Regions from separate parts of the Streptomyces tamarix genome, predicted to be linked through region 1. Evidence: riboswitches for the same ligand, from Rfam matches in the RefSeq annotation. Region 1 holds a riboswitch; each other region holds the start of a gene.
The links. Region 1 has a riboswitch for cyclic di-AMP ahead of RND61_RS17120 (M23 family metallopeptidase). Riboswitches for the same ligand answer to the same signal wherever they lie in the genome.
Positions count from the first base shown of each region.

Region 2: it holds a riboswitch for cyclic di-AMP, as region 1 does, so the genes downstream of both, RND61_RS17960 (LysM peptidoglycan-binding domain-containing protein) here and RND61_RS17120 (M23 family metallopeptidase) in region 1, are expected to answer to the same signal.
Region 3: it holds a riboswitch for cyclic di-AMP, as region 1 does, so the genes downstream of both, RND61_RS20135 (M23 family metallopeptidase) here and RND61_RS17120 (M23 family metallopeptidase) in region 1, are expected to answer to the same signal.
Region 4: it holds a riboswitch for cyclic di-AMP, as region 1 does, so the genes downstream of both, RND61_RS29145 (M23 family metallopeptidase) here and RND61_RS17120 (M23 family metallopeptidase) in region 1, are expected to answer to the same signal.

Region 1 covers NZ_JAWCTQ010000019.1:80,979-88,457, forward strand. Annotated here, with positions in the region: gene RND61_RS17105 (bifunctional acetate--CoA ligase family protein/GNAT family N-acetyltransferase) at 1-1,968, opposite strand, end outside; gene RND61_RS17110 (HPr family phosphocarrier protein) at 2,054-2,335, shown strand; gene RND61_RS17115 (GntR family transcriptional regulator) at 2,524-3,201, opposite strand; gene RND61_RS17120 (M23 family metallopeptidase) at 3,427-4,197, opposite strand; cyclic di-AMP (ydaO/yuaA leader) riboswitch at 4,211-4,373, opposite strand; gene RND61_RS17125 (M16 family metallopeptidase) at 4,574-5,941, opposite strand; gene RND61_RS17130 (M16 family metallopeptidase) at 5,968-7,317, opposite strand.
Region 2 covers NZ_JAWCTQ010000021.1:32,729-40,207, reverse strand. Annotated here, with positions in the region: gene RND61_RS17970 (sugar phosphate isomerase/epimerase family protein) at 50-964, shown strand; gene RND61_RS17965 (Gfo/Idh/MocA family protein) at 1,142-2,161, shown strand; gene RND61_RS17960 (LysM peptidoglycan-binding domain-containing protein) at 2,222-2,980, opposite strand; cyclic di-AMP (ydaO/yuaA leader) riboswitch at 2,984-3,147, opposite strand; gene RND61_RS17955 (vanadium-dependent haloperoxidase) at 3,557-4,879, shown strand; gene RND61_RS17950 (FG-GAP repeat domain-containing protein) at 4,922-6,211, opposite strand; gene RND61_RS17945 (DUF2267 domain-containing protein) at 6,327-6,725, opposite strand; gene RND61_RS17940 (DUF2267 domain-containing protein) at 6,785-7,180, opposite strand; gene RND61_RS17935 (Hsp20/alpha crystallin family protein) at 7,250-7,479, opposite strand, start outside.
Region 3 covers NZ_JAWCTQ010000025.1:88,956-96,434, forward strand. Annotated here, with positions in the region: gene RND61_RS20105 (DEAD/DEAH box helicase) at 1-522, shown strand, start outside; tRNA gene RND61_RS20110 (tRNA-Lys) at 677-752, shown strand; gene RND61_RS20115 (PRC-barrel domain-containing protein) at 1,165-1,521, shown strand; gene RND61_RS20120 (hypothetical protein) at 1,553-1,717, shown strand; gene RND61_RS20125 (DUF5994 family protein) at 2,039-2,530, opposite strand; tRNA gene RND61_RS20130 (tRNA-Met) at 2,781-2,854, shown strand; cyclic di-AMP (ydaO/yuaA leader) riboswitch at 3,218-3,353, shown strand; gene RND61_RS20135 (M23 family metallopeptidase) at 3,366-4,454, shown strand; gene RND61_RS20140 (PrsW family intramembrane metalloprotease) at 4,697-6,049, opposite strand; gene trmB (tRNA (guanosine(46)-N7)-methyltransferase TrmB) at 6,137-6,856, opposite strand; gene lhgO (L-2-hydroxyglutarate oxidase) at 7,111-7,479, opposite strand, start outside.
Region 4 covers NZ_JAWCTQ010000056.1:3,458-10,936, reverse strand. Annotated here, with positions in the region: gene hpnH (adenosyl-hopene transferase HpnH) at 1-540, shown strand, start outside; gene RND61_RS29165 (aspartate aminotransferase family protein) at 551-1,936, shown strand; gene RND61_RS29160 (XRE family transcriptional regulator) at 1,995-2,606, shown strand; gene RND61_RS29155 (DUF6126 family protein) at 2,625-2,780, shown strand; gene RND61_RS29150 (tyrosine-protein phosphatase) at 2,801-3,613, opposite strand; cyclic di-AMP (ydaO/yuaA leader) riboswitch at 4,175-4,330, shown strand; gene RND61_RS29145 (M23 family metallopeptidase) at 4,335-5,276, shown strand; gene RND61_RS29140 (SGNH/GDSL hydrolase family protein) at 5,438-6,214, shown strand; gene RND61_RS29135 (TetR family transcriptional regulator C-terminal domain-containing protein) at 6,463-7,071, opposite strand; gene RND61_RS29130 (MBL fold metallo-hydrolase) at 7,191-7,479, shown strand, end outside.

The DNA.
Region 1 (7,479 bases):
CCCGTACGGCGTCCGGTCCGCCGCCGCGCCCGGCGTCGGCGCGGCGCCCGCGGGTTCCGCCCGGCCGGCCGGGGCCGGGTGCTCCGGGGCGGGGGCCGTGCTGGTCGCGGCCGCCAGGGCGTCCGCCAGGGCGCCCAGTTCGACGTGGACGACCACGACCGGCTTCGCCGGGGAGGTGGCGCACGCCTCGCGCAGGGCGGTCGCCAGCACCTCGCCCTCGCCGGTCGGTTCCGCCGTCCCCCGCAGGCCGACCCGCGGGATCGCGGTGACGACCACCGCGTCGCACGCGTCGTCGTGCAGGGCCCCGGCGAGCGCCGCCCGGAAGTCCTCGGGGGTGGCGGCGGTGGTCAGGTCGCGGGGCGGCAGTGGTCGCAGGCCCTCGGTGAGGCAGGCGTCGTACGTGAGGAGGCCCAGCGACTCGGAGTTGCCGAGGATGGCGACGCGCGGCCCCTCGGGCAGGGGCTGCCCGGCGAGCAGCAGGCCCGCGTCGACGAGCTCGGTGACCGTGTCGACGCGGATGACTCCGGCCTGGCGGAGCAGCGCGGACACCGTGGCGTGCGGGATGCGGGTGGCGGGCACCGCGTGGCCGGGGGGCGCGCTGCCGCTGTGCCGGGCGCCCTTGACGACGACGACCGGCTTGACCGCGGCGGTGCGGCGGGCGAGCCGGGTGAACTTGCGGGGGTTGCCGATGGACTCCAGGTACAGCAGGACCACGTCGGTGTCGGGGTCCTCGTACCAGTACTGGAGGATGTCGTTGCCGGAGACGTCGGCCCGGTTGCCGGCCGAGACGAACGACGACACGCCCGCGCCCCGCCGGTGCAGCCCGGAGAGCAGGGCGATGCCGATCGCGCCGGACTGGGTGAACAGGCCGATGCGCCCGGCGGCGGGCAGTTGCGGGGCGAGGGAGGCGTTGAGCCGGGCGCCGTCCGCGGTGTTGATCACGCCGAAGGCGTTGGGGCCGATGACGCGCATCCCGTACGAGCGGGCCTGCCGCACCAGGGCCCGCTGGCGCTCCCGCCCGGCCGGGCCGCTCTCGGCGTAGCCGGCGGTCAGGACGACGAGCCCGCGCACGCCGTGCTCGCCGCAGTCCGCGACGGCGTCCGGGACGTGTTCGGCGGGCACGGCGACGACGGCCAGGTCGACGGGCTCGCCGATCTCGCCGACGGAGCGGTGGGCGGGGACGCCGTCCAGGGCGGCCGGCCCTGCGGGGAGCGCGCGGTTCACGGCGTACACGGGGCCGGTGAACCCGGCGTCGACGAGGTTGCGCAGGACGGTGCGGCCGACGCCGCCGGGGGCGCGGCCCGCGCCGACGACGGCGACGGAGCCGGGGGCGAGGAGGCGCTGCACGGACCGTGCCTCGGCGCGCTGCTCGCGGGCGCGCTGGACGGCGAGGGAGCGGTCGGTGGGCTCCAGGTCGAGGTGGAGGCGGACGGCGCCGTCCTCGAAGCTGCGCTTCTGGGTGTACCCGGCGTCCGTGAACACCTTGATCATCTTGGTGTTGGCGGGCAGCACCTCCGCGGCGAACCGCCTGATGCCGCGTTCGCGGGCGACGGCGGCGATGTGCTCCAGCAGGGCGGAGGCGACGCCGCGGCCCTGGTGGGCGTCCTGGACGAGGAAGGCGACCTCGGCCTCGTCGGCGGGGGCGGCGGCGGGGCGGCCCGCGGCGTCGATCCGGTCGTAGCGGACCGTCGCGATGAACTCGCCGCCGACGGTCGCGGCCAGGCCCACCCGGTCCACGTAGTCGTGGTGGGTGAAGTGGTGCACGTCCTTGGCGGAGAGCCGGGGGTAAGGTGCGAAGAACCGGTAGTACTTCGACTCATCCGAGACCTGCTCGTAGAAGCTGACCAGGCGCTCGGCGTCGTCCGCGGTGATCGGTCTGATCCGCGCGGTGCCGCCGTCGCGCAGCACCACGTCGGCCTCCCAGTGGTCGGGGTACGCGTGCGCCGACTGATCGGACGGGTTCAGCATGGGCCAAGGGTACGGCGCCGTTCCGGCACTCCGCCGGACATGAGAGACTGGTCTAGACAACCACTAGCACTTGAAGGGCAACACCATGGCTGAGCGCCGCGTCAACGTGGGTTGGGCCGAGGGCCTGCACGCCCGCCCCGCCTCCATCTTCGTCCGTGCCGCCACGGCCTCCGGCGTCCCCGTGACCATCGCCAAGGCCGGCGGCACCCCGGTCAACGCCGCGTCGATGCTCGCGGTGCTCGGCCTGGGCGCGCAGGGCGGCGAGGAGATCGTCCTCGCCTCCGACGCCGAGGGCGCGGACGCGGCGCTGGACCGTCTGGCGAAGCTGGTCGCCGAGGGTCTTGAGGAGCTTCCCGAGACCGTCTGACGACGACCGGCAGCACCACGGAGCCGCACCGCCCGGAATTCGGGGGTGCGGCTCTCCTTCTTCCGGGACGCGCCGGATTTCCGGTTCCCGCCGGTCCCGCGGATTCCCCGATTTCCCGGACAGCGCTTTTCGCGGGCAGCCGAAAAGGACCCCGTCATTTCTCCCTTCCTTTGTATACGGCCCCGCTGTTAATTCCGCGCTCCGGCGGTGTTTACGGGAGGTTGCGAACCCCTCACGCGGCCCGTGCGGCGCAGCCGGTGGGTGCCGCGCCACCGCTCGACGTGCTGGGCGGTGAGCATCCGGGCCCGCTCCGCGTCGCTCCGGGCGACGGCGTCGACGATCGCGCCGCGCTCCGCCCACGCCTCGGCCGGCCTGGCCGGCTCCTCGACCGCGTACATCCAGGCGGTCTTGTGGCGCAGCTGGGTGAGCAGCGAGGTCAGGCCGGGGCTGGCCGACGCCTGGGCGAGCGTCTCGTGGAACCAGTCGCCCAGCGGGCGCAGGTCCTCCCCCTGGCCGCGGCGGGCCCCCTCCCGACCCAGGCGGACGAGGCCGCGCAGCACCTTGAGGTGGGCCTCGGTGCGGCGCTGGGCGGCGCGGGCGGCGCCCAGCGGCTCCAGCAGCGTGCGCATCTCCAGCAGGTCGGCGGCGTCCTGCTCGGTCGGCTCCGCCACGCAGGCGCCGACGTGGCGGCGCGAGACGACGAAGCCCTCCGACTCCAGGGTCCGCAGCGCCTCGCGGACGGGGACGCGGGAGACGCCGTAGCGGCGGGCGAGCTGCTCCTCGGCGAGGCGGCTGCCGCGCGGCAGCACCCCGGAGACGATGTCCGCCCGGATCGCCGTACACACCGAGTGCGCGGGAATGCGCATACCGAACCTCCGAATCGCTCCGCCCACCGTTTAATCCGCGCGACACCCAATAGTTCGACGCTGTTCGGTGACTCTATTGCAACGAAGGGCATTTTCCGATCCCGGGCCGTAATCCATGGTGAATTTTTGGCCGGGGCGGTGGACTGCGGGCGGCGGGAAGGCGGAGGGGCGACGCGAAGGCCCCGGCTCGGTGACCGAGCCGGGGCCTTCGCGGAGCGGGGCGGGTCAGACGTCGACGCCGCGCGCCCGGAGGTAGGAGACCGGGTCGACGTCGGAGCCGTACTCGGCGGAGGTGCGGGCCTCGAAGTGGAGGTGGGGGCCCGTGGAGTTGCCGGTCGAGCCGGAGATGCCGATCTGCTGGCCCGGCATGACCGTCTGGCCGACCGCGACGCCGATCGAGGCGAGGTGGCCGTACTGCGTGTAGGTGCCGTCGTGCATCCGGATCACCACGTTGTTGCCGTACGCGCCGCCCCAGCCGGCCTCGACGACCGTGCCGAGGCCCACGGAGACGACGGCGGAGCCGTACGGGGCGTGGAAGTCGACGCCCGAGTGGCTGCCGGAGGACCACAGCGAGCCGCCCGCCCGGTAGGGGGTGGAGACGTACGAGCCGGCCACGGGGAGCTGGAAGGAGTTGAGGCGCTTGCGCTCGGCCTCGCGGGAGGCGCGCTCCTGGGCCTCGCGGGCGGCCTGGACCCGGGCCTCGGCCTGGCGTTCGGCCGCCGCTTCGGCCTGCGCCTGGCGCTCGGCCACCTCGGCGGCCAGCTCCTGGGCGGCGGCCTGGTCCTCGACCTCGTCGGCCAGCTCGTAGCCGGCGATGGCCTGGTTGAGGCCGGTGTCCTCCAGGGAGGCGCGCTCCGCGTCCGCGGCGAACGCCGGGGAGGCGAGGGTTCCGATGACGCCGGAGGTGGCGAGGGCGGCGGCGCCGGCGACGTGGGCGCTCCTGCGGCTCACTCGGCTCGGGGCACGGTGCTTCCCGGTGGAACGGGTGAACGCCATGAAGGGAACGTGTCCTTTCCTTCCCTCTCGCCTACCGGGTTAGCTGACGGGTTCGGAGCAGGAAGGTCTCCTACGGGCCCCTCCACGCGGTGGCGAAGGCGTCCGATTCACCCCAGGGGACATGGGTCCCCGGCTCCCCGGGCTCACGCCCGACGGGGATTCGGCGATCGCTGCCCGGTGCCGCGGGTGCGGCGGGTACGGGGGGCGGACAGCGCCTAAGACGCTATGCGGCTGATCTTTCAATCACCAAACAGACACGCTTTTTTGTAGCGCACGCCACAGAACAGACACCCAACCTCTCCAACAAAACGGACATAAGTCCGAGCAAGAACGGAACCCCGCCGTCCGGGTGGACGACGGGGTTCCGCCCCGTCAATCAGCCGGTGACGACGGTCACTTCGCCGATGCCCAGCGCCTCCACCGGCGCCTTGATCTGCGCCGCGTCCCCGACGAGGACGGTGACGAGGCGGTCCGGCGGGAAGGCGCTGACGACGGCCGCCGTCGCCTCCACCGTGCCCGTCGCGTCCAGGAGCCGGTACAGCCGTGCCTGGAAGTCGTCCGGCAGGTGCTGCTCGACCTGGTCGGCGAGGGTGCCGGCGACGGACGCCGCCGTCTCGTACTTGAGCGGGGCCACGCCCACCAGGTTGTGCACGGCGGCGTCGCGCTCGGCGTCGGTGAGCCCCTCCGCCGCGAGGGTGCGCAGCACCTTCCACAGGTCGTCCAGCGCCGGGCCGGTGTTGGGCGTGTCGACGGAGCCGCTGATGGCGAGCATCGCCGCGCCCGTGCCGTCCGGCAGGGACCGCAGGACCTGCCCGAAGGCCCGCACGCCGTACGTGTAGCCCTTCTCCTCGCGCAGGACGCGGTCCAGGCGGGAGGTGAGCGTGCCGCCCAGGCAGTACGTGCCGACGACCTGCGCGGGCCACACGCTGTCGTGCCGGTCGGGGCCGACGCGGCCGATGAGGAGCTGCGTCTGCACGGCGCCCGGCCGGTCCACGATGACGACGCGGCCGGTGTCGTCGGCGGTGACGGGCGACGCCGTGCGCGGGCGGGGCGCGCCGCCCGTCCACGCGCCGAGCGTGTCGTCGAGGAGCGCGTCCAGGTCGATGCCGGTCAGGTCGCCGACGACGACCGCGGTGGCCGACGCGGGGCGGACGTGGGCCTCGTAGAAGGCCCGTACGGCCGCGGAGTCGATCCGGGCGACGGTCTCCTCCGTGCCCTGGCGGGGCCGGGACATGCGCGAGGAGGCCGGGAACAGCTCGGCGGAGAGCTGCTTGGCGGCGCGGCGGGCGGGGTTGGCCGTCTCGTGCGGGATCTCGTCGAGGCGGTTGCGGACGAGGCGGTCGATCTCGTCGTCCGCGAAGGCCGGCGCCCGCAGCGCGTCGGAGAGGAGCCCGAGGGCCTTGTGCAGCCGGGAGGCCGGCACCTCCAGGGAGACCCGCACGGCGGGGTGGTCCGCGTGCGCGTCCAGGGTGGCGCCGCACCGCTCCAGCTCGGCGGCGAACTCCTCGGCGGTGTGTTTGTCCGTGCCCTCCGACAGGGCGCGCGCCATGATGGTGGCGACGCCGTCGAGGCCCTCCGGCTCGGCGTCCAGCGGGGCGTCGAGGACGATCTCGACGGCGACGACCTGCTGGCCGGGGCGGTGGCAGCGCAGCACCGTCAGGCCGTTGCCCAGCTCGCCCCGCTCGGGCGCGGGGAAGGCCCACACGCGGGGCGTGCCCGGCTTCGGCCGCGGGTGGAACTCCATGGTCGTCAGAGACACGGCAGCGTCGCTCACTGGTCCGCCCCCTCTTCCTCGTCGCTGTCGGTCCGGTCGCCGTCGTCGGCCTTGGTGGGTTCGTAGACGAGGACCGCGCGGTTGTCCGGGCGCAGCCGCTCTGCCGCGACCTCGCGCACCTCGTCGGCGGTGACGTCCAGGACCCGCTGGACGGCCGTGAGGGCGAGCTGCGGGTCGCCGAACAGGACGGCGAACCGGCACAGCTCGTCGGCGCGGCCCGCGACCGTGCCCAGCCGGTCCAGCCACTCGCGCTCCAGTTGGGCCTGGGCGCGCTCCATCTCCTCGGCGGTGGGCCCCTCGGCGGCGAACCGGGCCAGCTCCTCGTCGACGGCGGCCTCGATGTCCGGCACCTCGACCCCGGCGGAGGTCTTCACGTCCAGCCACCCCATCGAGGGCGCGCCGGCCAGCCGCAGCATCCCGAAGCCGGCGGCCACGGCGGTGCGGTCGCGCCGGACCAGCCGGTTGTGCAGCCGGGACGACTCGCCGCCGCCGAGGACGGTGAGGGCGATGTCGGCGGCGTCGCACGCGCGCGTGCCGTCGGCCGGGAGGCGGTAGGCGGCCATCAGGGCGCGGGCCGGGACGTCCTCCTCGACGACCTCGCGGAGCTGCTCGCCGATGACGTCCGGGAGCGTCCCGTCGCGCGGCGCGGGCTTGCCGTCGTGGGACGGGATGGAGCCGAAGTACTTCTCGACCCAGGCGAGCGTCTGCTCGGGGTCGATGTCGCCGACGACGGACAGGACGGCGTTGTTCGGCGCGTAGTACGTGCGGAAGAAGTCCCGGGCGTCCTCCAGCGTGGCCGCGTCCAGGTCCGCCATGGAACCGATCGGCGTGTGGTGGTAGGGGTGCCCGTCCGGGAAGACGAGGGCGGTCAGCTTCTCGAACGCCGTGCCGTACGGCACGTTGTCGTAGCGCTGGCGGCGCTCGTTCTTGACGACGTCCCGCTGGTTCTCCATCGACTCGTCGTCGAGGGCGGCGAGGAGGGATCCCATGCGGTCGGCCTCCAGCCAGAGGGCGAGCTCCAGCTGGTGGGCGGGCATGGTCTCGAAGTAGTTGGTGCGCTCGAAGCTCGTGGTGCCGTTGAGGGAGCCGCCGGCACCCTGCACCAGCTCGAAGTGGCCGTTGCCCCGGACCTGCTGGGAGCCCTGGAACATCAGGTGCTCGAAGAGGTGGGCGAGGCCGGTGCGGCCCTTGACCTCGTGGCGGGAGCCGACGTCGTACCAGAGGCACACCGCGGCGACCGGGGTCAGGTGGTCCTCCGAGAGCACCACGCGCAGGCCGTTGGCCAGCCGGTGCTCGGTCGCTGTCAGGCCGCCGGAGCCGGCCTGGGCTGTGGCCGTGTGACCCATGGGCATGTACGTCCCTTCGATCGCGTCATGGAAAAGTCCTGCCACTGTATGCAAGCGCACCGGCGCCCTGCGAAGTTCCCGGCAAGCTGCGGCGTCCCTCTTCCGGGTCGCGGTCGGTCCTGTCAGTGGGACGGTCCACAATGGTCGGCGTCAGATCAACCT
Region 2 (7,479 bases), on a different contig from region 1:
CCGTACCAGACCGCCCAGCACCGCCCGCGCCCGGGTGAAAGGACCGCGTATGGACACCGTCGGCACCCCGTCCCTCGACCGCATCAGGATCGGTTCCGCGCCGGACTCGTGGGGGGTGTGGTTCCCCGACGACCCGCGGCAGGTGCCCTGGGAGAGGTTCCTGGACGAGGTGGCCGGGGCCGGGTACGAGTGGATCGAGCTCGGCCCGTACGGCTACCTCCCGACCGACCCGGCCCGGCTCTCCGACGAGACCGCCCGGCGCGGCCTGAAGGTCTCCGCCGGCACGGTCTTCACCTCCCTGCACCGGGGCCCCGCCGTCTGGGACGCGACCTGGGAACGGGTGAGCCGGGTCGCGGAGCTGACCCGCGCCATGGGCGCGCGGCACCTGGTGGTCATCCCCTCGTTCTGGCGGGACGACAGGACCGCCGAGGTCGTCGAACCGCCCGAGCTGACCGCCGGGCAGTGGGCGGACCTCGCCCGCGGCACGGAGCGGCTGGGCCGCGAGGTGCGGGAGCGGTACGGCCTCGGCATCGTCGTCCACCCGCACGCCGACACGCACCTCGACACGGAGGAGCACGTGGAGCGGTTCCTCGACGCGACCGATCCCGACCTGGTCTCGCTGTGCCTGGACACGGGGCACTACGCGTACTGCGGCGGCGACAGCGTCAAGCTGATCGAGACGTACGGGGAGCGCGTCGGCTACCTGCACCTCAAGCAGGTCGACCCGGCCGTCCTGGCGGAGGTCGTCGAGAACGGCGTCCCGTTCGGGCAGGCCGTGCGGCGCGGGGTGATGTGCGAGCCGCCGTCCGGCGTCCCCGCACTCGAACCGGTGCTCGCGGCGGCGCAGCGGCTCGGCGTGGACCTGTTCGCCATCGTGGAGCAGGACATGTACCCGTGCCCGCCGGACCGGCCGCTGCCGATCGCGGTGCGCACGCGCCGGTTCCTCCGCTCCTGCGGTGCCTGACCGGCGGGCCCCCGGGGCTTCCCGGTCCCTCCGGACCTGCCGGACCCCGGGGCTCCCGGTCCCTCCGGGCCCTCCAGCCCCCGGGGCCTCCCGGTCCCTCCGGATCCAGGGCCCCCGGTCCCTGTGACCTGCCGGACCTTCCGACCTCCCGGACCTCGGGGAAGGAGACCTTCGACCATGACCCAGCGCGGAACGCTCGGCGTGGCCGTCGTCGGCGCCGGCCGGATGGGCGCCGACCACGTGCGCCGCATCGACCGGGTGATCAGCGGGGCGCGGGTGGCCGCCGTCGCGGACGTGGACGCCGAGCGGGCGAAGGCCGTCGCGGACGGTGTCGACGGCTGCGCGGCGTACACCGACCCGGCCGCCGCGATCGCCGCGCCCGGCGTGGACGCCGTGCTCGTCGCCTCCCCCGGTCCGGCGCACGAGGCGGCGCTGATGGCGGCGCTCCGGCGCGGGCTGCCGGTGCTGTGCGAGAAGCCGCTCACCCCGGACGCGGCGTCCGCGCTGCGGGTGCTGCGGGCGGAGGAGCGGCTGGGCAGGCGGCTGGTCCAGGTGGGTTTCATGCGGCGGTACGACGCCGAATACCTGCGGCTGAAGGCGCTGCTGGACGGCGGCGGGCTGGGTCGGCCGCTGATGCTGCACCACCGGCACCGCAACGCCTCGTCGCCGCCCTGGTTCACCGGCGAGATGCTCCTCGGCGACTCGGCGGTCCACGAGATGGACGTCACGCGGTGGCTGCTGGGCCAGGAGATCACGGCGGTGACGGTGATGCGGCCGCGGCCGTCGGGGAACGCCCCCGAGGGCGTCGACGACCCGCAGTTCGCGGTCTTCGAGACGGACGGCGGGGCGCTCGCCGACGTGGAGGTCTACGTCAACTGCCGCTTCGGGTACCAGGTGCAGGCCGAGGCGGTGTGCGAGAACGGCACCGCGCGGATCGGCGACGCGCACGGGATGCTCGTCGCCGCGGGCGGCCGGTGGGGCGGTTCGATCGCGCCGGGGTTCGTGGAGCGGTTCGAGGAGGCGTACGACCGGCAGGTGCGGGCCTGGGTGGACGCCGCCCTGCGCGGTGGGGCCACCGGCCCGAGCTGCTGGGACGGGTACGCGGCGGCGGCCGTCTGCGAGGCGGCCCTCCGGGCGCGGGCCGAGGGCCGCCGGGTGGAGGTCGGCCTGGTGGAGCGGCCGGCCCTCTACCGCTGACGTGCGCGACCGGGCACCCGACGGGCCGGGGCCCGGCGCGTCGGATACCCGGAGGGCGGGTCAGTACGGGCCGTTGACGTTGTCGATGGAGCCGTACCGGTCGGCGGCGTAGTTGCACGCGGCGGTGATGTTCGCGACCGGGTCGAACGGGTCCAGGGACGTGCCGGGCACGTGGTAGGCGCTGAACGTGGGGTCGATGACCTGGAGGAGTCCCTTGGAGGGCGTCCCGGCGGCGGCGTTGGAGTCCCAGTTGTTGATGGCGAGCGGATTGCCGGAGGACTCGCGCATGACGTTGCGGTGAATTCCGTCGTAGGTTCCCGGAATTCCGTGCTGGGCCATGATGTCCAACGATTCCTTGATCCAGCCGTCGAGGTTGTCGGCGTACGTCTTCACCGCGACGGGGGTGACGACGGCGCGGGCCTCGGAGCGGTCGGCGCGGGCCGGTTCGGAACGCTCCGCCGAAGCCGCCGCCGCGGCGCCGATGGTGAGCTTCAGACCGGGCCGGATGTGTGACGGGTCGTCACCGATGGCCTTCTTGTTGTCCTCGTACAGCTTCTTCCAGCCGCCGCTCACGGAATGCTCGCCGGCGATACCGGAAAGGGTGTCGCCGACGGCCACGGTGTACGTCACGGGCTTGGCGGCCTGGACGGCGGCGGCCGGCGCGACGACGGCCACGGCGGGCGCCGCGACCGGTGCGGCGGAGGCGGTGGCGGCGCCGGTCAGGGGCAGGGCGAGGGCGGCCCCGCCGGTACTCGCGACGACGAGCCCGCGGCTGAGGCGGCTGTTCTTGGGGCGACGGTGCTTACCCTGTGCGGGCATGGGGATTTTCCTCTCCGACGCCTGCGAGGTGAGCTGTCGGGTTCGGGCGGGAGATGCCCGGCCGCGGTCTCCCGCGACTTCACCCCTAGCCGCTCCGGACACCGGACCGGCGACTTACCTGGTTCCCCCGCTCCTGCCGAGCGCGCGTGTGTGGGTGCTGGAATCCGGAAGGCGGCAGGATTCGGCGTTCCCTCCGGAATGACGGTGACCGTAAACGAAATCCGCCGGGAGGAACAAGGGCGGGAATTCCGGCCGATGATCCATTGCAGCCCCGTTCGGCGGTGAATTCCGTGCCCCCGCGCGGCGTCCGGGGAATTCCGCCGTCCGCCCGCCGTGACCGACATCACGGTTTGCGCCTCCCGCCCGCCCCCCGCCACCTCACCCCAAAAATAGACAAGTCATATGTATTTAATCAATACCCTGAAATAGTAATCAAACGGACATGGGTCCCGGGTCGACTCCGTACGGGTGCTTGGAGCACCTGGAGCGGCGAGTGCGATTGCGCTTCCCGCCCGAACGCCGAAGGTGTGAATGACGGATATCGACCAAAAAGGGATAAAAGTGCATAAGAGATCGATGAGGACGTCACCGCGCCGGACCCTGGCGGCCGCGGCCACGCTGTTGGGTCTGACGGCGATCGTGGCGCCGGTCCCCGCACCTGCGGCACCGGCGCCGCAGACCGCGCCCTCCGCCTCCGCCCCCGGCTCCGTCATCGCCGACTGGGCGCGGCTGACGGCGGAGGTCGTGGACCCCGAGAACCGTCTGATCTCGCCGGAGAAGGCCCTGTGGCACGCCCTCGTCTCGACGGGCATGTACAACGCGGTGGTCGGGATCGAAGGCCGGTACGAGCCGTACCGCTGGAACGGACGGGCGCCTCGTACGGCGTCGGCCGTGGCCGCCGCCGCGACCGCCGCCCACGACGTGCTGCGGCACTACTTCCCGCAGGCGGCGGCCCGGCTGAGGGCCGCCCACGCCGCCTCGCTCGCTGCGGTGCCGGACGGGTGGGCGGAGAAGGCGGGGGTGGCGTTCGGCCACCGCGCGGCCACCCACGTCATCGCGTTGCGGAAGAACGACGGCCACGGCGCCCGGGTCGCCTTCCCGGCCTCCCCCGCCCCCGGCGTCTGGCGCCCCACACCGTCGGCGTACCGCCCCTTCACCACCGCGTGGCTGGCACGGCTGCGCCCGCTGCTCATGGACCGGCCCGACCGGTTCCGTCCCGGGCCGCCGCCCGCGCTGCCGTCCGCCCGCTACGCCGCCGACCTGAACGAGGTGAAGGCGTACGGCGCGAAGAACAGCCGGGTGCGGAGCCGGTGGCAGACCGACACCGCGCGGTTCTTCGTCGACCTCGACCTGCAGGGCGCCCTGGCCGACCGTGCCGCGCGGAACGGCCTCGACCTGGTCGACACGGCACGCCTGTTCGCCGCCGTCAACACCGTCCAGATCGACGCGACGATCGCCGCGTGGGACGCCAAGCTGCACTACGGCACCTGGCGGCCCATCACCGCGATCCGCGAGGCCGACCGCGACAACAACCCCCGCACCCAGGCCGACCCCGCGTGGGAGCCGCTCCTGGAGACCCCCTCGCACCCCGACTACCTCAGTGGCCACACCACCACCACCGGCGCCTTGGCCCGGACGTTGACGCTGCTGTCCGACAGCCCGTTCCTCGACCTGCGCATCACGTCGGCCTTCGCGAAGGAGACCCGCTACTACGCCTCCGCCTACGAGTACAACCGGGACTGCGTGGGCGCCCGCACCTGGGCGGGCATCCACACCCGCACGGCGAACACGGTCGGCACGCGGACGGGCGAGCGGGTCGCCGCCTGGGCGCTCACCCGCCACTTCCGCCCGCTGGCCGACCAGCCCGCCGACCGACCGGCCGACCGACCGACCCGCTGACCGGCCGGCCGCGGGCGGCGGCGCACCGGACCTGACGTACCATCAGAGGATGGCGTCGAACCCGTCCCAGTACTGGGCGACCTGGACGCGCGACCGGAACGGCGCCGCCGCGTTCCCGGTGCCCGTGTACTGCCACAGGACACCGGCCGTGTCGCGGGCGAGCAGCTCCGGGTGGCCGTCCGCCGTGACGTCGCCGTACGCGACGAGCACGTCGTAGATGTTCCAGCCGGTGCCGATCTGGCGGCGGGCCTGGAGCGGGGCGTTGCCGTCGCCGGTGCCCTGGTAGAGCCACAGCGCGCCGGAGCCGTCGCGGGCGATCAGGTCGGCCTTCCGGTCGCCGGTGACGTCGAGGCCACCGGTGAGGGAGGTGTAGATGTTCCAGCCGGTGCCGGCCTGGCGACGGGCCTCGAAGGGCCGCGCCGGGTCACCCGTGCCCCGGTACAGCCAGAGCACGCCCGAACCGTCCACGGCGAGCAGGTCGTGTCGGCCGTCGCCGGTCAGGTCGCCGGCGCCGCGGATCGACCGGTACGCGCCCCAGCCGGAGCCGACCCGCACCGGGGGCTCGAAGGAGGTGCGCCCCCCGCCGGCGAGCCGGTGGTACCAGAGCACGCCGGACGCGTCGCGCGCCACCACGTCGCCGCCGCGGCCGCGGACGTCGATCGGCGCGAGCTTGGTGAGGCGGTCGTACTGGCCCCAGTTCACACCGAGGTCCTTGCCCCACTCGACGTCCAGCGCCGACCCCTCCCCTTCGTAGGAGCCGTACGCGCGCATGTCGCCGCTCCGGTCGCGGGCGAGGACGTCCCAGTCCATCGGCACGGCGCTGACGCCGGCCACGTCGAACCGGCCGGCGGCGGTGGCGTCGGCCGCCCCCGACGCGGGGGCGAAGCGGGCGTCGACGACGATGTGCCAGGAGGGCACGGAGGCGGACGCGGAGACCCGGTAGGTGAGCGTGTGCCGGCCCGCCGGCAGTTCGCAGCTCACCTTTTCGAGGAGCAGGGCGGACCCGGGGTACGTGCACGGCTGCTCCACGCCGTCCGGGGCGCCGACGGTGAGGCCGATGGACCACTCGTCGCGCATGCCCCAGGGCCGCTGGTCGTCGGCGGTCTGGAAGCCGAGGGTCAGTACGCCGCCCTCCGCCGCGTCGACCGTCACCGTGTGGACGGCCTGGCCGCCCGCGGCGACGCCGGGCGTGGTGAGGACGACCGGGCCGTTGGCGCCGTCCGCGGCGTGCGCCGCCGTCCCACTCGCCCCCGCCACTCCCGTGGCCAGCAGCGCCCCGGCCGCTCCCAGGGCGCCCAGCCGGCGCCGCCCTCCGCGCAGAATCTTCCGCATACCGCGGTCCCTCCCCTAATCCTCGTACGTGGCGTACTCGATGCCGTCGACGCGTTCGACGCAGCCGACGTATTTTCGAACACTACCCGCACGGAAAGGGGTGGGTGGCGGGTCGTCAGGCGGCGGGGGCCAGTTCGACCAGGCCGAACAGGAGGGCGTAGCCCCGGGGCAGGCCGGCGAGGATCCGCCGCGTGAGGTCGTCACCCACGTGCGCGCCGACGACGCCCAGGACCGTGGAGGTGGCCCAACGGGCCTCGGCGGGGGTGAGCGGCGCGAGGGCGCGGGCGACGCGCTCGACGAACTCGGGCGCGGCGACGGGCTCCGTGACCGGGATCTGGGCGGCGAGGAGGGCGCCGGCCTCGGCGGGCAGGACCCGTACCAGTTCGCAGCGTTCGTCGCCGATGACGTGGCCGCCCAGTACCGTCAGCACGGCCCGCAGGACGCGTTCCGCCTCCGCGTCGGAGTCGTAGCGGCCGGCGGTGCGGATGCGGTCCACGAGTTCCTGCCACGTCATGCTGGAAAGCCTTTCCTCCCCGGTCGCGCCCGTGGGCGGCCGTGTGTCGTCTGTGGTGGTCAGGCCGCCCGCGGGCGGCCGAAGAGAAGGTCGTACCCCGGAGGGAGCTGGAGCAGGACGCGGCGCATGAGGTCGTCGCCCGCGGCGTCGGCGACCACGCTCAGCACGGCGCCGACGTCCCACTTGGCGGTCTCCTCGGTGGCTCCCTCGATCCACGCCGCGGTGGCGCGGACGAACCGCTCCGGGGAGAGGGGCTCGGCGGCCTGGAGGGGGTTGAGCAGGATCAGCTCGAAGGTCTCCGGCAGCCGGGCGGCCAGTTCCGCCCGCACCTCTCCGACGAGGTGCGCGCCGAGCAGCGCCAGGACGACCCTGGCGGCGCGCTCCGCCTCCTGCGGTGACGCGTACTCGCCGCGGTCCTGGACGGCGTCCAGGAACGGCTCCCATCTCATCTGCATCGCGCGTCCTTTCCGGCCTGCGGAGGGCGGACTCCTCCGCCCTCCGTCCGCGCTGCGAGCGGGGTCCGATCAGCCGCCGAGCTCCTTGCGCGAGCCGTCGCCTGCGGCACTGATGGCGATCTTGCGCGGCTTGGCGCGTTCGGCGATCGGGATGCGCAGGGTCAGGACACCCGCGTCGTAGTCGCCCTTGATGTTCTCCACATCGAGGGTATCGGCCAGCATCACCTGGCGGGAGAACACGCCCAGGGGACGCTCGGACAGCTCCATCTGCACGCCCTCGGCCTTCGCCTGCGGCCTGC
Region 3 (7,479 bases), on a different contig from region 1:
CCGTCGTACAACCGTGACCGTCGTGACGACCGGGGCGGGGACCGCGGCGGGTTCCGCCGTGACGACCGTCCGTCGTTCAACCGGGACCGTCGTGACGACCGGGGTGGCGACCGTCGGGACGACCGTGGTGGGTTCCGCCGTGACGACCGTCCGTCGTCGTACGAGCGTCGTGACGACCGTCCGTCGTTCAACCGGGACCGTCGTGACGACCGAGGTGGCGACCGTCGGGACGACCGTGGTGGGTTCCGCCGTGACGACCGTCCGTCGTCGTACGAGCGTCGTGACGACCGTCCGTCGTTCAACCGCGACCGCCGCGACGACCGGGGTGGCGACCGCGGCGGGTTCCGCCGCACGGACCGCCCGTTCAACCGCGACCGCCGCGACGACCGCCCCGCGGGCGGCCACCGCCCCGCCGGCCACGACCGCCCGTACGGTCGTCGTGACGACCGCCGCGACGACCACCGGGGCACCGGCTCCTTCGGCCGCCGCGACGACAAGCCGCGCTGGAAGCGCAACGGCTGACACTCCGTAGGACCCCTCGGACGGGCCCGTACGCGACACCCAGGTGCCGTGCGCGGGCCCGTCCGCCTTTCGGGACGCGCCGGAAACGGGTGTTGTGCCGATACCCGATCGGCTCACGTCCTCCGGCGGGCTATGCTCGGGGATGACCCGTCGAGGGCCCTTAGCTCAATTGGCAGAGCAGCGGACTTTTAATCCGTTGGTTGTGGGTTCGAGTCCCACAGGGCCTACCAGGTCGGAGCCGCCGCGAGGCTTCGGTCACCGGGTTCGTGCCCCGGTCGGTTTCCCCGGCCGGGGCACACGTGTGCCGGGACCCGTTCCGCGCGCCGGTGGCTCCGGTACGGCGGTGGCTCCGGTAAGGCGGCGGCCCGGTACGTCGGTGGCTCCGGTACGGAGGGGGCTCGGGGGCGGCGGTGGCCCGGTACGTCGGTGGCTCCGGTACGGAGGGGGCTCGGGGGCGGCGGGGCCGACCGCCGGGAGGGGTACGCGGGGCCGGGCTCCGCGGCACGGCCGGTCGAGCCCGTGTGGCGGCCGGGGGAGGGTCGGGGCAGGCTGGAAGGAGACAGGGGCGGGCACGTCGTCGCGCCGCCGCCGACCGGTGGAGCGGCCCTGCCCGGAGCGCGGCCCGACCAGGGAGCAAACCGCATGATCCATCCAGCAGACATCCGGGAGTGGCGGAACCGGGACGTCGTGGACCCGAAGGGGCACAAGATCGGCGTGCTGGAGGCGATCTACGTGAGCACCGCGACGGACGAACCCGCCATGGCCACCGTCCGGACGGGGCTGCCCACCCGCCAGCGCCTGGTGTTCGTCCCGCTCGACGACGCGACCGTCGGACCGGGCTACGTCAGGGTCCCGTACGACAGGGGCACGGTCCGCAAGTCCCCCGCCATCGGTACCGACGACGTGCTCGCCGCCGAGGACGAGCAAGCCGTCTTCCACCACTACGGCCTGGCCTACCGGCCCGGTGCCGCCGGCGAACGGCAACTCGCGCGCCGTTGAACCGGACCGTCGCACGGAGGAGTTCCAGACCATGGCGATCTTCCTGTTCCTCGTCCTCGTGGCCGTCGTGCTCGGCCTCATCGGCGTCGCGGTCAAGGGGATGATGTACCTGCTGATCATCGGTGCCGTCGTCCTCGTGGCCGACCTGATCTTCTTCGGCGCCCATCTCTCCCGGCGCGGCGCCCGGAGGCGCTAGGCGGCCCTCCGCGCGGCCCGCGCGGCGGGCCGGCCCCGTGGGGCCCGTGGGGCGGGGTGGCCCGTGGGGCCCGTGGGGCGGGGTGGCCCGTGGGGCCCGCGCGGCGGGGTGGCCCGTGGGGCCCGTGTTTCCGTGGGGCCGGGTGGCCTGTGGAGAGTCCGTGTGGGGGATCGGCCCGTGGGGCTCGGGTGGGTCGGTCCCGTGGGGCCCGCGCGGCGGGGCGGTCCTGCGGTGGGCCAGTGCGGCGGGGCGGCTCGCGGCGGGACGGCCCCGCGCGGGTCGGTGCGTCCGCGCGGGTCGGTGCGGTGGTCCCCGCACGGGTCAGCCCCGGGGAGGGCCGGCCCTCCGCCCGGTGCGCGTGTCGACGAGGATCTGCCGGGCCTGCGTGACGTTGTCGGCGCGGACGGCCTGCGCCATCGCGGTGCGCGCCTCGTCCCGGGGCGTGTCCGGAGGCACGACGAGCAGCGAGAAGTGGTCCTGGTCCCCGCGGGTGACCAGGACGGTGTCGTCCCCGACGGGGAACGAGTCGATGCGCACCACCCGCTCGTCGACGACCAGCCGGGCCGGGAGCCCCTCCCAGGCGGCGGCGTCCAGGCCGACGCGGGAGATCGGGCCGAGGTGCTCGGTCAGGGCGCTCACCAGGGCGGGCAGCTCCTCCGCGATGTCATGGGAGCGCGGCCACCACGCCCCGTCGAGGACGCCCTCGCGGGAGCGGGTCGTCTCCAGCCGCAGGAGCGCCGTCCCCGGTTCCACCGCTTCGTGGAGGGTGTCCGGCAGGTGCCCGGGGGCGGGAGGCGTGTCGGAGTGGGCCATGCTGATGTCCGCCTGTCTACGGGATCCGGTCCCTTCGGCGAACCGGACGTCCACCACTTCCCACGGTACTCCGCCCGCCCCGGTCACCGGGGGTCCGCGACCTCCTCCGGGAGGGAGGGCCGAGCCGGGCGGCCGGGCTCGCGCGGCGTGGTTCCGGGCCTCCGGAGAGGGGCCGCCGGAAACTTTCCGGCCGTGGAGTGCGAAATGGTGAATGACCTTCGCTGGAATAGCGTAAGGTGGTGTTCATCGACGCGGGGTGGAGCAGCTCGGTAGCTCGCTGGGCTCATAACCCAGAGGTCGCAGGTTCAAATCCTGTCCCCGCTACTGAAACCGAAGGCCCGGTGCACACAGCACCGGGCCTTCGGCGTGTCTGCGTGTCTGCGGGGCCGGGTGTCCGGGTGTCTGCGCGGCAGGTCGGCGGGGCACCGGGGCCGGTATCTACCCTGCGTGATCGACAGGCCGCTCTGTGCGATAACAATTGACACACAGTCAGAAATTTGATCGAGGAGTTTCGGGGGCGCGACCGCCTGACAAGGGGTCAATTTGCTGTGACTTGTCCCTTTATAGGGCCTTGATTCACTGCCGAGTGAGCGAGGTGTTCCCGGGAGCGGCTTGGAATACGGGCCCGGCTTCTATTAACGTTCGATAACGCAGCGCGGTCGTATCAGTCGTCGCAGAAGGCGGCGCCGTGCGCATGCGCCGAATCCCGCAAGGGAACCGGGGAACCACCGCACTTGGGGTGAATCGGGCCTTCACCGGCCCGTAGGGGACCTTCCTGCTCCGAACCCGTCAGCTAACCCGGTAGGCGGAGAAGGAAGGAAAGGAGTACGCCTCCGTGGCGTCCAACAGGCCTGCCCCCGAAGCCCCCTTCGGCTCGTACGACACGACCGGCCGTCCCACCGATTCGGGACCTCCGGCCACCGCCGCCCCCGCGGCCGCCTCCGAGTGGAACCCCACCGAGGAGACCGTCCGCCCCGTCCGGGGCCGGCACCGTGTGGTCAAGCAGCGCGGCGGCCTCGCCCGCAGCTCCACCGTCCTCGGGGTCGGCGTCATCGCCGCCGTCGGCGCGGGCGGCATGGCCACCGCGCACGACAAGCCCAGCGTCGCGATATCCCTGCCGGACATCAACCTCCCCGACGCCTCCTCGCTCCCCGGCGTCGGCGCGTTCCTCGGCGACGACGCGGACGACGCCCCCGACGAGGCCCCCGCCTCCGCCGGTCTCGCCACGCTCGCCCTGTCCACCGGGAACGGCCCCGCCGACGCCCGGGGCGCCGGTGCCGAGGCCGACGCGGGCGAGGCGCTGCGGGCGCGCATCCTCCAGCAGGCCGAGCAGCAGCAGGCGTCCGCCGAGGCCGAGGCCCGGGCCGCCGCCGAGAAGGCGGCCGCGGAGAAGGCCGCGGAGGAGGCCGCCGCCCAGCAGGCCGCCGCCGAGGCCGAGGCGAAGGCCGCCGAGAAGGAGCGCAAGCGCGCCGAGGCGGAAGCCACCGCGAAGGCCGAGGCCAAGCGCCTGGCCAAGCTCGCCGCGAGCTACGCCCTGCCGACCTCCTCGTACACGATCACCTCCACGTACGGCCAGGCCGGCTCCATGTGGTCCTCCGGCTACCACACCGGCCTCGACCTGGCCGCCCCCACCGGCACCCCGGCCAACGCCGTCCACAGCGGTACCGTCAAGTCGGCCGGCTGGTCCGGTGCGTACGGCTACCGCGTCGTGCTGGAGCTGGCGGACGGCACCGAGGTCTGGTACTGCCACCTCTCCTCGATGACCGTCAGCGCCGGGCAGTCCGTCGGCACCGGCGACACGATCGGCCGCGTCGGTTCGACCGGCAACGTCACCGGGGCGCACCTCCACCTGGAGGTCCACACCGCCTCCGGCAGCGGCATCGACCCGCTGGCCTGGCTGCGCGGCAAGGGCCTCACCATCTGACACCCCGGCGCCCCGACGCGTCCCGGTACCCCGGCGCGTCCCGCGCCGGACCCCGATCCCGGCAGCCCCGGCGGCACACCCCCCGACGCCAGGGCTGCCGGTCCGCTCTTCCCGGCCCCGGGTCCCGACCGTGCTCTGGTCCCGGGGCCCGGCCGCGCCCCCGGTTCCGCGCCCCGGTTCCGCGCCCCGCTCTCGGGGCCCGGCCGTGTTTCGGGCCCGGCCGCGCCCCAGCCCGTACGGCCTCAGTAGCGGTACGGGTTGTAGCCCGCGTAGTCGCGGTGCGGCGGCGGCGTCCACACCCGGCCCGTCGCGCGCGCCGCGAACGTCAGGGCCGGGGCGGCCACCTCCTTCCGCTGCCACATGTGGTGCAGCAGCTCCTGCTCCCGCGCCGTGAAGTCCTGGTCCGCCACACCCCGCCGCGCCCGGTACCGCAGGAACGCCAGGGACGTCGCGAACGCCTCGTACTCGCCCACCGACCGCGCCGCCGCCGGGCCGAACGTGCGCGCCGCGTAGGACCGCGCCAGGCTCCGCGCCCGCATCGACGACAGCGCGAGCGGCTCGTCGGCGGACAGCCAACCGGCCGCCGCGTACGCCGGCAGCTCGCCGGATATCGTCCGCAGCTCCCGCTGGCGCGTCCATATCACCAGCCACGTCAGCAGACCCAGCGCCGGCAGCATGAACGCCCCGTACACGAGGAGGAAGCCCCACGGCCCGAACGTCGTCGAGCCGTTCCACAGCGCGTGCACCCCCATCGCCAGGACCAGCCCCAGCAGCGGCAGCAGCGTCCGCACCACCCTGCGCCGGCGCGCCGTCATCGCGGCGACGCCGAACCCGATGCCCGTCAGGACCGTGAACAGCGGGTGCGCGAACGGCGACATCACGACCCGGACGAAGAACGTCACCGCCGTCACCGACTCGAAGCCGGACGTCCCGAACTCCTGGTCCTCGTCGAAGGCGCTCCCCAGGTACAGGATGTTCTCGGTGAACGCGAAGCCCGTCGCCGTGAACCCGGCGACGACCACGCCGTCGACCAGCCCCGTGAAGTCCCGCCTGCGGAACAGGAAGACCAGCAGGATCGCGACGGCCTTCGCGCCCTCCTCCACGACGGGGGCGACGACGGTCGCGCCGAGCGTGTCCGCCGACGTCGGGTCCGCCGTCGCCGTGGCTATCCAGCGCGTCGCGAACGTGTTGGCGAGGATCGCGACGAGCGCCGCCGCGAACGCCCCCCAGGCGAAGGCGAACAGCAGGTTCCTCCACGGGCCCGGCTCCACCCGGTCCAGCCAGCGGAACGCCGCCGCCAGCAGCGGTACGGGCAGCAGCGCCAGCCCGAGGCCGACCACGAAACCCGCCGTTCCCGTCTGCTCCCGCACCAGCGCCAGGATCACCAGGGCGCACAGGGCCAGCACCAGGATCACGGCCGAGGCGCGCACCGCCCTGCTGCGCCAGAACGCGCCCCGCGGCTTGTACCGCCAACGGACCCGGTCCGGCACGGCGTCGAACGACGGCCGCGGGTGGTATGCCGGGATGGCCGGCTGGGCGGGGCCGGCCGGCGGAGGGGTCCGCGGTGCGGAGCGGGGCGCGCGCGAATCTGACACCCGATGGACCCTAGACGGCCGGACTGACACTCCGCGAGCGCGTTGTGGACAAGCGCGAGTACGTTGTGGACGAGCGCGGCCGGGCCGTCACGCGCGGGCGAACAGCAGGTCGCGGACGACGTGCCCCTTCTCCAGGCCCTGCCCCTCGAACCGGGTCAGCGGGCGGAAGCCGGGCCGGGGCGCGAAGCCGCCGCCGGGTGCCGTGTTCTCGAAGTCCGGGTGCGCCGTCAGTACCTCCAGCATCTGCTCCGCGTACGGCTCCCAGTCCGTCGCGCAGTGCAGGACCGCGCCCGGCTTCATCCGGGTCGCGACGAGGCTCAGGAACTCGGGCTGGATCAGCCGCCGCTTGTGGTGCCGCTTCTTCGGCCACGGGTCCGGGAAGTACACGCGGACGCCGGCGAGCGCGGCGGGCGGCAGCATCTCGCGGAGCAGGATGATCGCGTCGCCGTTCGCGACGCGGACGTTCGTGAGGCCGTTCCGCTCGGCGAGGCCCAGCAGGTTGCCCTGCCCCGGGGTGTGCACGTCCACGGCGAGGATGCCGGTCGACGGGTCGTCGGCGGCCATCCGCGCGGTGGCCTCGCCCATGCCGAAGCCGATCTCCAGGACGACCGGGAGCCCGCCGAACATCTCGTCCAGGTCGAGGACGCGCCGCCCGTCGATGTCCAGGCCCCAGGTGGGCCACAGGCGGCGCAGCGCGTCGGCCTGGCCGGCGGTGACGCGGCTGCGGCGCGGCTGGAAGCTGCGGATGCGGCGCTCGAAGTGGGAGCCGGCCGGGTCGGGCGAGGGCCCGGTCCCGTCGGGGAACATCCGGCTGCCGCGGCGCGACGCGGGCACGCCGGAGCCCCCGCCGGACACGGGCGGCTGCCCGCCGACCGCCTCGGGCGCGGTCGCCCCGGGCGCGGTCACCTCGGCAGCGGACACCTCGGGCGCGGGGGCTCCGGGCGCGGGCGCGGGGGCTCCCGGGGTACGGGGCCTGACGGGAGCGGGGGTCGTGGGGGGCGTGCTCGACGCGGTCTTCTCGGACACAGTGCCTTCGATTCTACGAACCCTCCCCGCGTTCCCTACCCGATCAAGTGCGCCAGGGCCCGCCGGGCCACCTCCCGCCCGATCGGCAGGGACGCCGTCGCCGCGGGCGAGGGGGCGTTCAGCACGTGCACCGTGCGCGGCGCCTCCCGGATCAGGAAGTCGTCCACCAGCGTCCCGTCCCGCAGCACCGCCTGCGCCCGCACGCCCGCCGGGGCCGGCCGCAGGTCGGCGGCGGTCGCCTCGGGCAGCAGCCGCCGCACCGCCTCCGTGAAGGCCGGCTTCGACAGCGACCTGCGCAGCTCGCCCGCCCCGTACCGCCAGTGCCGCCGGGCGATCGCCCACGTGCCGGGCCAGGCCAGCGTCCCGGCCAGCTCCCCGGGCCGCACGACGAGCCGGCCGTACCC
Region 4 (7,479 bases), on a different contig from region 1:
GGGTTCCGCGTCACCACCAACTCCACGTTCTTCAACACCGACACCCCGCAGACCGTCATCGAGGTCCTCGACTTCCTCAACGACGACCTCCGCGTCGACGAAATGATGATCTCGCCCGCGTACGCCTACGAGAAGGCGCCCGACCAGGAGCACTTCCTCGGCGTCGAGCAGACCCGCGAACTCTTCAGGAAGGCCTTCGCCGGCGGCAACCGCCGCCGCTGGCGCCTCAACCACTCGCCGCTGTTCCTCGACTTCCTGGAGGGCCGGGCCGACTTCCCCTGCACGGCCTGGGCCATCCCGAACTACTCCCTCTTCGGCTGGCAGCGCCCCTGTTACCTGATGAGCGACGGGTACGTCCCGACCTACCGCGAGCTGGTCGAGGAGACCGACTGGGACGCGTACGGCCGGGGCAAGGACCCGCGCTGCGCCAACTGCATGGCGCACTGCGGCTACGAGCCGACCGCCGTCCTCGCCACCGTGGGCTCCCTGCGCGAATCCCTGCGCGCCGCCCGGGAGGCGCTCCCCGGCCGCGGCGCCTGAGGAGCGACGCATGAGCACCGGCTTCGACCTCGGCAAGCTGCTCGCGGACCGCGCCTCCGAGCGGTACGAACTGCACGCCCGGCACCTCAACCACCAGCTTCCGCGCATGCTGCACACCATCGGCTTCGACAAGGTGTACGAACGCGCCGAAGGCGCCCACTTCTGGGACGCCGAGGGCAACGACTACCTCGACATGCTGGCCGGCTTCGGCGTCATGGGCCTGGGCCGCCACCACCCCGTGGTGCGCCGGGCCCTGCACGACGTCCTCGACCTCTCCCTGCCCGACCTCACCCGGTTCGACTGCGCGCCGCTGCCCGGCCTCCTCGCCGAGCGGCTGCTCGCCCACTCGCCCCACCTGGACCGGGTCCACTTCGGCAACAGCGGCGCGGAGGCGGTGGAGACCGCCCTCAAGTTCGCCCGGCGCGCCACCGGCCGGCCGCGCGTCGTGTACTGCGCCCACGCCTTCCACGGGCTCACCGCCGGGGCGCTCTCCGTCAACGGCGAGGACTGCTTCCGCGACGGCTTCGGCCCGCTGCTCCCCGACACCGCGATCGAGCTGGGCGACCTCGACGCCCTGGGGCGGGAGCTGAGGCGCGGCGACGTGGCCGCGATGATCGTGGAGCCCATCCAGGGCAAGGGCGTCCACGAGGCCCCGCCCGGCTTCCTGCGCGCCGCCGCGGAACTGCTGCACGAGCGGGGCGCCCTGCTCATCGCGGACGAGGTGCAGACCGGCCTCGGCCGCACCGGCGACTTCTACGCCTACCAGCACGAGGAGGGCGTCGAACCCGACCTCGTGTGCGTCGCCAAGGCCCTGTCCGGCGGGTACGTGCCGGTCAGCGCCACCCTCGGCAAGGACTGGATCTTCAAGAAGGTCTACTCGTCGATGGACCGCGTCGTCGTCCACTCGGCGAGCTTCGGCGCCAACGCCCAGGCCATGGCCGCCGGCCTGGCCGTCCTCGCCGTGTTGGAGGACGAGGGCCTCGTGGAGAACGCCCGGCGCACCGGCGCCCTGCTGAAGTCCCGGCTCGCGGAGCTCGTCGACCGGTACGAGATGCTCCGCGAGGTGCGCGGGCGCGGCCTGATGATCGGCATCGAGTTCGGCAGGCCCTCGTCGCTGGCCCTGCGCGGCCGCTGGACGATGCTCCAGACGGCCCGCAGGGGGCTCTTCGCGCAGATGGTCGTCGTCCCGCTGCTCCAGCGGCACCGGATCCTCACCCAGGTCTCCGGCGACCGCCTGGAGGTCATCAAGCTGATCCCGCCGCTGGTGGTCGGGGAGGAGGACGTCGACCGGTTCGTCACCGCGTTCACCGCGGTGATGGACGAGGCGCACAGCGGCGGTGGACTGATCTGGGACTTCGGGCGCACCCTGGTCAAGCAGGCCGTCGCCAACCGGTGATTTTTGCCCGGGAGGCAAGAAAATTGCCCCCCGGGAAATTTCCTGGCGCAATGGACGCATGACGACCGTCGAAGGCGAGCCGGCCGACGCGCTGCCGGACGTCGCGCCCCAACTGCGCGCCCTGCGCCGCCGCAGGGGCCTGACCCTGGAGGCGGCCGCCCGGCGCGCCGGGCTCTCCCCGGCCCACCTGTCCCGTCTGGAGACCGGCCGCCGCCAGCCGTCGCTGCCGATGCTGCTCGGGCTCGCCCGTACCTACGGTACGACCGTGTCGGAGCTGCTCGGCGAGGCGGCCCACGCCGCGGACCCGGTGGTCCGCGCCGGCCGCGCCGAGCCGGTCGAGGCCGGCGGCTGGACCTACCACCAGGCGGGCGCGGCGAACAGGGCCATGCAGGCGCTGCGCGTGGAGGTCCCGTACACGGGGCTGCGCGACGCGGTCCGCGTCCACCCGGGCGAGGAGTGGCTGTACGTGCTCGCCGGGCGCGTACGGCTGGCGCTCGGCGACGCCGTGCACGTCCTCGACCCGGGCGACAGCGCCCACTTCGACTCGCTCACCCCGCACCGGATCGCCGCGGCCACCCGCGACGGGGCGGAGCTGCTGTTCGTCCACACCCTCCTGCAGAGCTCCGCCGCCGACCTGTGCCTCGGCGGCGGCCCCGCCCAGCGCCACTGAGACGACCGAGAGGTACGCGTGTCCGAGCCGGAGAACCCGAACCCCATCCCCAGCACCCAGGAGCGGTGGATCAACCGCAACCTCGTCATACGGCTGTTCGCCTACCTGGTCGCGGGCCACCTCTTCGCGGCCTTCCTCTACCTGCTCTTCCTGCTCGGCGGCCAGAACCAGTAGCCGCCCGGCCCGCGCGGACCTCAGACGTCGAGCAGGCGCTCGCGCAGCCGGTCGCGGGTCTCGCCGCTCAGGCCGAGCCCCTCGCCGAGGTACCGCTCGGTGGAGCCCCAGGTCTCCTCGATCGTCGCGTACGCCGTGTGCAGGTACTCGGCGCGCGCGTCGAACAGCGGGCCGAGCAGCTCCATCACCTCCGGGGACATCCCGGCGGGCGACGAGTCGCTGCGGCGGACCTTGTACCGGCGGTGCGGGTCGTTCGACTTCAGGTAGTCCGCCTCGATCGCCTCGCGCTCCACGCCGACCGCCAGCAGCACCACCGCCACGGACAGACCCGCGCGGTCCTTGCCCGCCGCGCAGTGCATCAGCGCGGGCACGCTGTCCGCGGCGAGGGCGTGCAGGACCCGGCTGTGCTCCGCGGTGCGCTCGACGACGATGCCGCGGTAGGCGGCCCGCATCCGCGCCGCCGCCTTGCCGTCCCCGAGCAGGTCCCGCAACTGGTCCAGGTCGCCGTTGCGGACCATCCCCCAGAACTCGGCGCCGTCGGCCGGGTCCGTCAGCGGGATGTTGACGTTACGCACCCCGGGCAGCTCCACGTCCGGGCCCTCCAGCGCCTGGTCGGCGGCGTTGCGGAAGTCGAAGACGGTGTGCAGCCCGAGCGACGTCAGGAACGCCGCGTCCTCCTCGGTGGCGTGCGCGAGGTGCCCGCTGCGGAACAGCACCCCGGGCCGCACCCGGCGCCCGTCCACGGTCGGCAGCCCGCCCACGTCACGGAAGTTGCGGACGCCGGTCAGCTCCGGCTCGGCGGTCGACGGGAAGGACGGCAGCTGCTGCGTCACGGGAGCTCCTCCGTGTCTGGCGTCGGCGACGGCCGCCGACGAGGTAGCGGTCCGACGATACGACATCGCTTCCCCGGGCAAGGATCCGCCGCGGGGTGGGTGCGGCGCACCGTCCCGCCGGTGGCGCGCGGGTGGCGGGACGCCCTGCTCCCCACCGTGGCCGCGTCCTGTTCCGGCGTGGTTCGCCCAGGGGAGCCAGGCGGCTTCGGCGCGATGATCGTCCGCTTGTGTCGTTGTTGATCCGATGATCACGTAAGAGGGATTCTGTCGCTTCTGTCCGTATTGATGGAGTACGTCATAACGCGCCCTGGAAACAAGGGGGATGGGCTCCACCGCGTGAGCAGCGTCATAAAGGTGACGGATCGTATCCGGTGGCGCCGCCTGGAATCCCCGCGCCACACGGGAATTCATGATCCGTAATCCACGGAGGGTGACCGGAATTCCCCGAAGAATTCCCCGGCGTGAATGAGCGGGGGCAACCATCCGCTTGTTCCCGTCGTCCCCACTCGTTTACGGTCCCGTTCCAGCCGGGCGGATCGCCGAATCCTGCCGCCGCCCCGGAATTCGCACCCACCCACGTGTGGCAGGAGCGGGGGAACCAGGTAGGCCGCCGTACGGGAATTCCCGTACGGCTCGGGGTGAAGTCGCGCCACCCGCGCGGCCGGGCAGCTCCAGCCCGAACCCGACAGCTCACCTCGCAGGCGCCGGAGAGGAATTCGCCATGCCCGCCAAGGGTAAGCACCGCCGTATCAAGTCCAGCCCGCTCACGCGCGGTTTCGTCGCCGCCGGAACGGGCGGTGCCGCCATCGCCCTCCCGCTCCTCGGTGCGACCGGCGCGCACGCCGCCGCCCCCGCCACGGCCCCGGCCGCCGCCCCCGCGCAGACGGCCGCCGTCGCGTCCGCCGCCGGGACCGCCAAGCCCGCGCCGCGCGTCTACACCGTCGTCGCCGGCGACTACCTGGCGAAGATCGCCCACAACAAGAACGTCGAGGGCGGCTGGAAGAAGCTGTACGCCGACAACCGCGAGGCCATCGGCGACGACCCGGCGCTCATCCACCCGGGCCTGAAGCTCACCCTCGGCGCCAAGGCCACCGCCAGGGCCGACGACTCCCGCGGCGAGCGCGCCTCCCGGTCCGCCGCCAAGACCCAGGCCCCCGCCGAGGTCCAGGCCCCCGCCGAGGCGAAGCCCGCGGCCGACACCCCGGCCGAGGCCGAGACCCAGGCCCCGGCCGAGACCCAGACGCCCGCGCAGAGCGGCTCCGGCTTCACCGCCCCGGTCTCCGCCGGCATCACCACCCCGTACCGCGCCTCCGGCTCCATGTGGTCCTCCGGCTACCACACGGGCGTCGACTTCGCCGCCTCCTCCGGCAGTACCGTCAAGGCCGTCGGCCCGGGCACCGTCGTCTCCGCCGGCTGGAGTGGCGCGTACGGCAACGAGGTCGTCATCAAGCACGAGGACGGCAACTACTCGCAGTACGCCCACCTGTCCTCCCTCTCCGTCTCCGCCGGCCAGACCGTCGGCGGCGGGCAGCAGATCGGCCTGTCCGGTTCCACCGGCAACTCGACCGGCCCGCACCTGCACTTCGAGATCCGCACCAGCCCCAGCTACGGCTCGGACGTCGACCCGCTGGCCTACCTCCGGAGCCACGGCGTCAGCATCTGAACCTGACGCGCGCGTCACCGCGAACCGCCGCCGCCCGGCACCCCGCGAGGGTGCCGGGCGGCGGCGCGGTGGCGGAGATCACGCCCCGTCAACCCCTCCTTACGGTCGCGTAGGTCACATCCCACGGTGGATGATGTGCTGCCGTGGCAGACGATTCGACGATGGGGGAGAACGACGTGATCGGGTCGTACACGGCGATCGGCGACAGCTTCACCGAGGGCGTGGGGGACCCGGGCCCGGACGGGCGGTTCCTCGGCTGGGCCGACCGCCTCGCGGTCCTGCTCGCCGACCGGCTCCCGGAGGGCCGGGAGTTCCGGTACGCCAACCTCGCCGTGCGCGGCAGGCTCCTCGACCAGATCGTGGAGGAGCAGGTGCCCCGGGCCAAGGAGCTCCTCCCCGACCTGGTGACCTTCTGCGCCGGCGGCAACGACATCATCCGGCCCGGCAGCGACCCCGACGACGTGGCCGCGCGCTTCGAACGCGCGGTCGCGGACCTGACCTCCGTCATCGGCACGGTCGTGGTGACCACCGGATTCGACACGCGCGGCGTCCCGGTCCTGCGCCGCCTGCGCGGCAGGATCGCCACGTACAACAGCCACGTCCGGGCCATCGCCGACCGGTACGGCTGCCCGGTCCTGGACCTGTGGTCGCTCAGGACCGTCCAGGACCGCCGCGCCTGGGACGCGGACCGGCTCCACCTGTCGCCCGAGGGGCACACGCGGGTCGCGCTGCGCGCCGCCCAGCTCCTCGGCCTCGACGTGCCGGCCGACCCCGACCAGCCGTGGCCGCCGCTCCCGCCGCGCGGAACCCTGGAGGAGCGGCGCGACGACATCCAGTGGGCCCGCGAGTACCTCGTCCCCTGGATCGGCCGCCGTCTGCGCGGCGAGAGCTCCGGCGACCGGATCTCGGCCAAGCGCCCGGACCTGCTGCCGCTGTAGCGGACGCTCCGGTACGGCGAGCGGGGCGCGGGCGCCGGCCACGCGCGCGTAAGGGGCGGTCCGCTCAGGGGGGAGGCCGGTGCCGGCCCCGATCGGCCGGCCACGCGCGCGTACGGGGCGCTCCGGCCCCGGCCCCACCGCCGGCCACGCGGCAGGGGGGCGGTTCCGCCTCCGCGCGCGGCGGTCGCCGTACGGGCCGACCCGGCCGGTTCGCCGGGAGCCCGCCTCCACGCGTGCGCCCCGGCCGCTCAGGCCCCGCCCTCCCCGGTCCCGCCCAGCTCCCGCTCCAGGGCCTCGTCCGCCCAGCGCAGCACCGTCGTACGACTCAACGACCCCCGGTACGTCGTCATCCGGACGCCCAGCCCGTCGAGGAGCGCCGTCAGCCGCCCGGCCGCGCCCTCCGGGTCGGGGCACCGGAACTCGCCCGCCGCCGCTCCCTGCGCGAACACCTCCGCCAGCGCGGCCCTCCACTGCCGGTCGAGCCGCGCCGCGACCTCCCGCAGCGCGCGTTCCCGCGGAGCGGCCGCCCAGCACTCGATCCACAGCCGCCATCCCCGGGTCCGCCGGCCCGGCACGTACCAGCGCACGGCCGCCCGCAGCCGCCGGGCCGCCGGGGCCCGCCGGTCCAGGACGCGGCGCAGCTCCGCCAAGTCCCCCTCCGCCGCGTGGGCGAACGCCGCCGCGACCAGCTTCTCCTTCGTCGAGAAGTGGTACAGGACCAGCGCCCCGCTCACCCCGAGCGCCGCCGCCACGTCCGCGACCCGCACCGCCGCCATGCCGCGCGCCTCGATCTGGGCGACGGTCGCCCGCAGCAGCTCCTCGCGCCGCTCGGCCGCCGACAGCCGCACCCTCGTCACGTCATCCGCCCGTCCTCCGCCCTTCGCGCGCGACAGTATCCCGGACGCCCGCCCACCGCCCCGCAGCCCTGTCGTACCGTCCGCTCATAATGGAAGGACCTGAGCCCCCTGGAGGTGCTGTGTCCGGCGACGACGCTCTCGGACGGCTGCGCGCCCGGTTCCTCTCCCTGCGGCCGGCCGCCTTCGGCGCGGACGCCGCCGGGGACCGGCTGGAACGGATCCGCCGCTCGCCGAACTTCGCGGACGGCGCCTTCCGCAACCCCGGCGCCACCCGGCACAGGCCCTCCGGCTCGGCCGCCGAGTTCGCGAAGACGTACTTCCGCAAGGAGGAACGCGTCCGTCGCGCCCCCGCCCGTCCCGTGCCCCTCCACCCGACCACGGCCGCCGACCTGGCCCGGCCCCCGGCCT